2 regions of the Lysinibacillus sp. FSL L8-0126 genome follow, and region 1 is predicted to be linked to the other one. Evidence: riboswitches for the same ligand, from Rfam matches in the RefSeq annotation. Region 1 holds a riboswitch; the other holds the start of a gene.

Region 1 (4,165 bases):
AGGGTGATCATGCATGGAATTCTCTAAAAAACTACAGCAACTACCCACTCAATTTTTTGCAGCGTTAGTTCAAAAAGTAAATAATGCCTTAGAAGAAGGTCGCGATGTCATTAATCTTGGTCAAGGAAATCCCGATCAACCAACGCCCCCTCATATCATTCAAGCATTACAGGAGGCGGCTGAAAATCCACAAAATCACAAATATTCACCATTTCGCGGTATCGCTGAATTACGCCAAGCAGCTGCCGACTATTATAAACGTGAATATAATGTGAATCTAAATCCTGACACAGAGGTAGCGATTCTTGGCGGGACAAAAATTGGACTCGTTGAGCTACCTTTAGCCGTATTAAATCCAGGTGATACAATGCTCTTACCAGACCCTGGCTATCCAGATTACTTATCAGGTGTCGTATTAGGTGATGTCCATTTTGAAGTGATGCCACTTTTAGCTGCAAATGATTTCTTACCTAATTATCATACATTACCTGATGAAGTGAAAGAGAAGGCGAAGCTACTTTACCTAAATTACCCGAACAACCCTACAGGTGGTACAGCAACACTTGCGTTTTTTGAAGAGACCGTTCGCTTTGCGAAGGAACACAATATTATCGTATCACATGATTTTGCTTATGGGGCAATAGGATTTGACGGTAATAAACCTATTAGCTTCCTACAAGCTGAGGGGGCAAAAGAAATAGGAATTGAAATGTACACACTCTCTAAAACTTATAATATGGCAGGCTGGCGTATAGGCTTCGCTGTCGGTAATGCCGACATTATTGCTGCCATTAATCTAATTCAGGATCATCTGTTTTGTAGTCAATTCCCTGCTATTCAACAAGCAGCAGCAACGGCACTTACAGCTTCCCAAGAATGTGTGGATGAACTGCGAGCTACCTATGAAGGTCGCCGCAATGTACTCATTGAAGAAGCTCAAAGAATTGGTTGGCATGTAACGGCTCCAAAAGGCTCCTTCTTCGCATGGCTCCCTGTACCATTCGGCTATACTAGCGAGCAGTTTGCCGATTTATTATTGGAAAAGGCTGATATCGCTGTAGCAGCAGGCAATGGCTTCGGCCGATATGGCGAAGGCTATATCCGTGTTGGTTTACTTGTTAGCGAGGAACGCTTACGTGAAGCAATCCATAGAATCGAACAATTACAATTATTCAACCCTTAACCATGACATGAGGCTGGGACAAAAGTAAAAATGTTAGACCGATTATAAGCTCGGTCTAACATTTTTTAATTCAGGAAGGAACATGCAACTCAGTGAAAAGAAAAGTTAGTACATTTTCGCTATTTTTCAATTTTCCTTGGCTGCTGTAAACCGTGTTCTAATGGATAAAATTGAACATGGCCTGTTTCTTCATCAAATTTTCGAAAGTGCTGGATGCCTTGAACCTCAGCTAGCACTATGTCAGCCGTAATGACAGGGTTCCCCCTCTTCATTAAATGCCCCCCTGACACAACGCCACATTGATCACTCATAGAACCATGGAAATGTGTTTCATATCCCCCATCGCGCTTACATACTACGCCAGAGCCTTGGATCAATTCAAGTGGCCCTTCTTTTTTTATGACATCGCTAAAACTTACGTTAATCTGAGATGTTTCATCAGGTACTAAATAAACAAAGCTACTCTTTTGAAGGCTACCTATACAGCTAACAATTGTTGCTGACTCAATATGGTTCTCCTCACAAAGTGCCTCCATTCCTTCAATAATGTCTGTACCCATTAGCAATCGAGCACTTACAACCTTGCCAAATGAACCTATACCATAATTAACTCTTACAGACATTGCTATCCCTCTTTCATGACGAAATATTATAATAATATAAAAAATTTAAAAAATATTTATTGACTTACTATAACCTATAAATTATATTAGTTCTATCGGAATTACAAAAAAATATGATAAATCTCTTATCAAGAGTAGCTGAGGGACTGGCCCTATGAAGCTCGGCAACCTCCTTTTAGAAGGAAGGTGCTAAATCCTGCAAACGATTATCGTTTGATAGATAAGAGAGGACATTTTTTCATGAGCCTCTCTTAGTTTGTAAGAGAGTTTTTTTATTTTCAAAAACCGATAAAAACAATCTTGGAGGTAGTTTTCATGAAAAAGAAAAATAAATTTTTAGTAGGTTTAGCAAGTCTTACATTAGCAGCAGCTCTAGCAGGTTGTGGCTCTAAAGAAGAGAGTAAAGGTCAAGCTGAAGCAATTAATGAAAATAAAATCGTCGTAGGTGTCACGTCTGGTCCACACGAACAAATCGCAGAAGTTGCAGCGAAAGTAGCCAAAGAAAATGGGCTAGAAGTAGAGCTTAAATCATTTTCTGATTATGTTTTACCTAATACATCCTTATCTGAAGGAGATCTTGATGCGAATAGCTATCAACACGAGCCTTTCCTCGATACGTTTAATAAAGATCATGATACAAATTTAGTGCCAGTAGGCAAAACAATTTTAAATCCAATGGGTATTTACTCTGAAAAATATAAATCCTTTGAGGACATTCCAGATGGTGCAACATTTGGTTTACCAAATGATCCAACAAATGGTGCTCGTGCCCTCTTTGTTTTACAAGAAGCAGGCTATATAAAATTAAAAGATGGGGCAGACTTAACAGCCTCTATCCGTGATGTAGAAGAAAACAAAAAGAATTTAAAATTCATCGAATTAGAGGCAGCTCAAATTCCTAAGCAGCTTAGTGAAGTAGATGTAGCAGCTATTAATACAAACTTCGCATTGGAAGCTGGCATTAATCCTAAAGATGACGCTATTCTTTTAGAATCTACTGACTCTCCATATGTGAACTATATTGTGGTACGTGCAGAAAATGAAAATGACCCAACAATTAAAAAGTTCGTTGAGGCTTACCAATCTGATGAAGTACGCCAATTCATTGAAGAAGAATTCAAAGGTTCAGTAATCCCTAGCTGGTAATACATTCAGGAAGCTTCTAGTAGCTGAAGAATCTGCCGAAATTCCTCTATGGAAAACGAGCAGATTCTTGCTTTTTAGGAGCTTGAGAAAGGAGCAATCAATCGGATGATTCAATTACAAAATATCTCAAAAGAATATAAGACGAAAAAAGACATCATTAAGGCTGTAGATGGAATCAATCTCCATGTAAAAAAAGGACAAATTCATGGTGTGATTGGCTATAGTGGTGCAGGTAAAAGTACACTCATTCGTTGCGTCAATCTACTAGAGCGACCTACAGCTGGAAAAGTGTTAATCGACAATGTGGACATTACTGCCCTTTCTCTTCATGAATTACGGCAAACACGCCAAAAAATCGGGATGATTTTCCAACATTTTAATCTATTAAAAACGGCAACCGTTTACCATAATATTGCTGTTCCTTTAAAGCTACTTGGCTATAACGAGAAAGAGGTAAAAAACCGTGTGGCTAAATATGCTGAAATTGTTGGATTAACAGACAAACTAGACAGCTACCCTAACCAACTTTCAGGTGGGCAAAAGCAACGTGTTGCTATTGCACGTGCCTTGGCACAGGAACCAGAGGTTCTACTTAGTGACGAAGCAACAAGTGCACTCGACCCTGAAACAACCGAAGCCATTCTTGAATTGTTGTTAAAAATTAACCGTGAATTAGGCATTACGATCCTGCTGATTACACATGAGATGAATGTCATTCAGAAAATATGTGATGAGGTTTCTGTTCTTGAATCAGGAAAAGTGGTGGAATTTGGTACGGCTATTGAACTTTTTGCTAAACCGAAGCATCCTACAACGAGAAAGTTTTTAAATACGATTTCACAACGTAATTTATCCCCTTCCCTGATCGAGCAGTTAAATGTTTCAGGCAGTGTCATTCGTTTAACCTTCCTAGGTGAAAGTACTGGTAAGCCATTACTAGCAGAAGTTACGAAAGTGTATGATGTACAACCAAATATTTTAACGGCAAATATTATTGAATTAAAAAACGGCATTGTTGGTAACATTGTGGTGCATTTACATGGAGAGCTTCACATTGTCCAAAAGGCACTTACATATTTTACGGAAAATGGCGTCGCGGTGGAAGAATTAGGAGGCGAATTCAATGAGTAGTATTCAAAGCTTTTTTACAGATTGGTCAGATGTAATTGGCAAATCAATTATCGAAACATTTCAAATGGTCGGAATTTCTTTA
Region 2 (4,165 bases), 820 kb from region 1:
TCCTCCCCTTTTCGCAATGTCGTAGACTGCTAGAAGCCATTTATCAGAACCGTCTAGCGGAGGATGAGCACACCATCTTTGAGCAGCATGTACACTTTCAAGAGCTGATGTTATTGCTCTTACATCAAACAATACCCAAGCTGGTGCAAAAAAATGATCGTCAATCTGTTGAGCAATCCATTAACTATTTGCATAAACATTTTGAAAAAGAGTGGACTGTCGAGCAGTTGGCAGAGCTAGCTGATGTTCCAAGATGGAATTATACCCGTATGTTCAAAGAGATTACAGGGCAAATCCCTCTTCACTATTTAAATAACATTCGCATTGAAAAAGCCAAGCAATTATTAATGACAACAAATGATCGGGTATTTGAAATTAGTCAGTCTATCGGATTTAATAATGAGTATTATTTCAATCGTCGTTTTAAAGAACATGTCGGCATCTCTCCAGGACAATATAGAAGAAACCAAAGCAGCAATCTACGTGTATTTGCACCATTCTTAGAAGACTTCTTTGTCGCCCTTGGGATTACACCAATTGCTCAATTCAGTCATCCAAAATGGGGAAAACAAGACTATTTAGGTCTTCAAGAAGTGCCTGATATCGATGTACAAAATGGAGAAATGGATCGACTCCTTCACTATAAACCAACATTAATTATGCTAGATGCAGGTATAGAGCGATGGGAATCCTGTCATCATTTAAATGAAGTAGCTCCCATCTGTCATATCTCACATCCTGGAGAGAACTGGCAGTCTACTTTGTTTAAGATTGCTGATTTAACAGGAAAAACCGCCTTGATGCAAGACGTGATCCTACAATATGAGGATAAGGTACAGCAAGCAAAAGGAATTCTTAGTAAATCCGTTTATGGGCAAAGTGTGGCATTTCTCCGCATTTCAGCTATTGGCATTACTCTATATGCGGGTCCTGAATGTGGCTATACGGGGCCAATTTTATATCGTGACCTCGGTTTAATGCCACATCCACTTGTCTGGAGTATTCCGCACAATCAACGTAAAGCACCACTGACATTTGATCAATTGCTGCAATTAGATGCGGATCATTTATTTATTACTTTTGATAAACAACATTCCATTTACGAGAACGAGGAGCGTACGATTTTAAAAACTTCTATGTGGAAAAATCTAGCTGCAGTTAAAACCAACTGTGTATATGAAGTGGATTTTTTAACATGGATGAATTACGGTATTCTGTCTCATAGTAAAAAAATTGATGATGTCTTACATGTTCTCGGCTAAAAGAGGAAGCTCACTTTGGCTTCCTTTTTAAATGATTAGGACAGACATTGCACTGCAAAATAACACCTAAAGACGTTTAGCTACATAAGATAAGATATCAGCTATAGGATAGGAGGAATTACATTGTATTACAATCCTTATCCGTACTTTGTTCATCCTTATCATTACCCAACGTCGCCACTTGCCCAGCAGCTTGCCGTTAGACCTATTCCTCAACATTTGGCAATGCCGAACACTACCCCCTTTCCACCTGTCGACACACATAAATTAAAAATGTCAGCTACACGGATAAAGGCGATCATGCAACAGGCTCAATTGCTTACGGATAAAATTGATAGCTCTCAACAATTTGCACATGATCTAATGAATGCTGCACAGCTTTCAAATAAAACAGAGGTTGATAAATTAATCACATCAACAGGCATTACGATGAAATTTGATGCAAATTATACACCAGACAATTTCAGAATACGTCTTATGGATAATGGTTGTTGTGGCATAACCATAAATTTAAGTTGGTAAAAAAATTTACCCTTATATCTCTATCGAACTTGTAAACTATAAAATTCTATGCTAAAGTGTTTTTATTATTATTTCTGAAAATTCTTATATCACTTTTCTTATCGAGAGAGACGGAGGGATTGGCCCGATGAAGTCTCAGCAACCAGCTCAACAGTATGGTGCTAATTCCAATTGGCAAAATTTTAAGCCTGAAAGATGAGAAGAAGAACTACCGTTGCTTATTCTGGAGTCCTCTTCTAAGGGGACTCTTTTTTATGTTCTACTAATTTTAACAGAAAGCAGTGAAATCAATGTCAAACCAACTTTTACAAGCATTACAATTATTAAAATCAAAACAATGGGTTGATTTAACACATACATTCGGCCCTAATTCCCCACATTTTTTTATGTTTGAAGATGCTAAATTTGAAACATTATTCTCTCATGATGACGGGTTCTTCGCACAACAATTCACGTTCCCAGGACAATATGGCACACATATCGACCCACCCATTCATTTTGTGCGAGACTCCCGCTATCTAGAAGAATTAGAACTAAAAGAACTAGTTCTTCCTCTTGTCGTCATTGATAAATCACGAGAAGCTGCTAACAATCATGACTTCTCGCTAAGTGTGCAAGATATTTTTGATTTTGAAGCACAACATGGAGTAATTGAAGCAGGTACCTTTGTAGCGCTACGTACAGATTGGAGTAAGCGCTGGCCAGATAAAGAGGCATTTAGTAACCAAGATATGGATGGACATAACCATATACCAGGCTGGGGCTTAGAGGCATTACAATTTTTATTGAAGGAACGTCAAATAAGTGCACTTGGCCATGAAACATTTGATACTGATTCAGCCGCTGATTTTCACAAAAATGGTAAGCTAGATGGCGAATACTTCGTGCTTGAACAAAACATCTATCAAATTGAGTTGATGACGAACTTGGACAAGCTACCTGCGAAGGGGGCAATTATCTTCAATATCGTCCCTAAGCCTGAAAAGGCATCTGGATTCCCTGTACGCTCATTTGCTATTTTGCCATAACACAAAGGTCTGTACGATTCATATGTTGAATCATACAGACCTTTATTTTCGTATATTTCTTTTTTTGAATAGATAGTAAACGATGAGCATTACGAGGCCAAACAATAGGATAAGATAAATACTATAATGGGATAAATAATAACCAACAAACCGCCACTTCTCCCCAAGCATCCTCCCTAACGTTATAAATGTGAAAGTCCAGATAAATGCCCCTGTATAGGCAAAAAAAGCAAACTTTCTATATGGATAATTATTAATTGCCGCAATATAGGCTGTCAGATGCCGTACACCAGGTATAAAATAGCCTATTAATAATAAAGTTGGCCCAATTTTAGTAAACAGTTGTTTTGTAAAATCAATTTTTTGCTCCGTAATATGAATTTTGGGTCCATATTTCTGCAATAATGGTAAGCCAAAACGATAGCCGATATAGTAGCTTAAGGTAATACCGCCAACTGCACCAATCATTGCACTTACTAAAGCGGGAATGTGTTCAAGGCTTTCTATATAAACACTGTAGCCAACATATGTTAGAAAGACCTCATCAGGTAGTGGCAACCCAACAATTCCTCCAATTAGGATCACGATAATACCCAAATACCCGTAATGTTCAATTAGAGATTGCACATGATGTGCCATATAACACCCCACCCAAAATTTATTAAAACGCATTGATTAACAAGTTCCTTCAATAGATCTAAGAGAACCTGAAGCATCGACTTTAAGACCTTCAGCAGCTTTATATCATTTGAAACTGCCGTAAAGCAAAGTCAATACCACCTTCAGTGGAACTCTTTGTAACAAAATTCGCAACTGCTTTTAGAGCTGCGCTACCATTTCCCATAGCGATACCTAGCCCTACATGCTCTAACATATCAATATCATTATCCCCACCTCCAAAAGCAATAGCATTCTCAGGACCAATGTTAAAATGGTCTAGTACCGCTTCAACAGCTATCGATTTGGCAACATCCTGCTGTAATACATTCACAATATAAGGATGCTATCGCTGCCAAAATATATGCGGAAATTGGCTAGCATATCTTTTTTCAGCCTCCTCATCTGCATATAGACACATGAGAAAAACTTCTTCATCCACAATTTTTTCATTCACAACCGGAAAATTTCGTAAAGATAGAGTTGCCTGCATCGCATTGAAAGCAGCTGGATGCTGAATGCCATTCATCGATAGTTGCTCTGTAAAAAATGTGAGGCTATGCTGCTGTTCACGTGCAAAAGCTTGTACATTTTGAACAATATCTTTAGCAATAGGTGTTTTATGTATGATTAAATCCTTGTGTTTCACATATGCCCCATTTGCTGTAATAAAGGTTTCAATCCCTAGCGCTTGTA

Evidence for each region. Region 1 has a riboswitch for S-adenosylmethionine ahead of MHI34_RS04690 (MetQ/NlpA family ABC transporter substrate-binding protein). Riboswitches for the same ligand answer to the same signal wherever they lie in the genome.
Region 2: linked by a shared signal. The riboswitch ahead of MHI34_RS08820 (cyclase family protein) and the one ahead of MHI34_RS04690 (MetQ/NlpA family ABC transporter substrate-binding protein) in region 1 are both predicted to bind S-adenosylmethionine.

What each region holds. Positions count from the first base shown of each region.
Region 1 covers NZ_CP152028.1:985,707-989,871, forward strand. The annotation lists gene MHI34_RS04680 (pyridoxal phosphate-dependent aminotransferase) at 14-1,183, shown strand; gene MHI34_RS04685 (PPC domain-containing DNA-binding protein) at 1,303-1,806, opposite strand; SAM riboswitch class I at 1,929-2,033, shown strand; gene MHI34_RS04690 (MetQ/NlpA family ABC transporter substrate-binding protein) at 2,122-2,952, shown strand; gene MHI34_RS04695 (ATP-binding cassette domain-containing protein) at 3,058-4,083, shown strand; gene MHI34_RS04700 (methionine ABC transporter permease) at 4,076-4,165, shown strand, end outside.
Region 2 covers NZ_CP152028.1:1,809,363-1,813,527, reverse strand. The annotation lists gene MHI34_RS08830 (helix-turn-helix domain-containing protein) at 1-1,262, shown strand, start outside; gene MHI34_RS08825 (hypothetical protein) at 1,386-1,784, shown strand; SAM riboswitch class I at 1,880-1,986, shown strand; gene MHI34_RS08820 (cyclase family protein) at 2,075-2,812, shown strand; gene MHI34_RS08815 (DedA family protein) at 2,855-3,451, opposite strand; partial or broken gene MHI34_RS08810 (Cof-type HAD-IIB family hydrolase) at 3,552-4,165, opposite strand, start outside.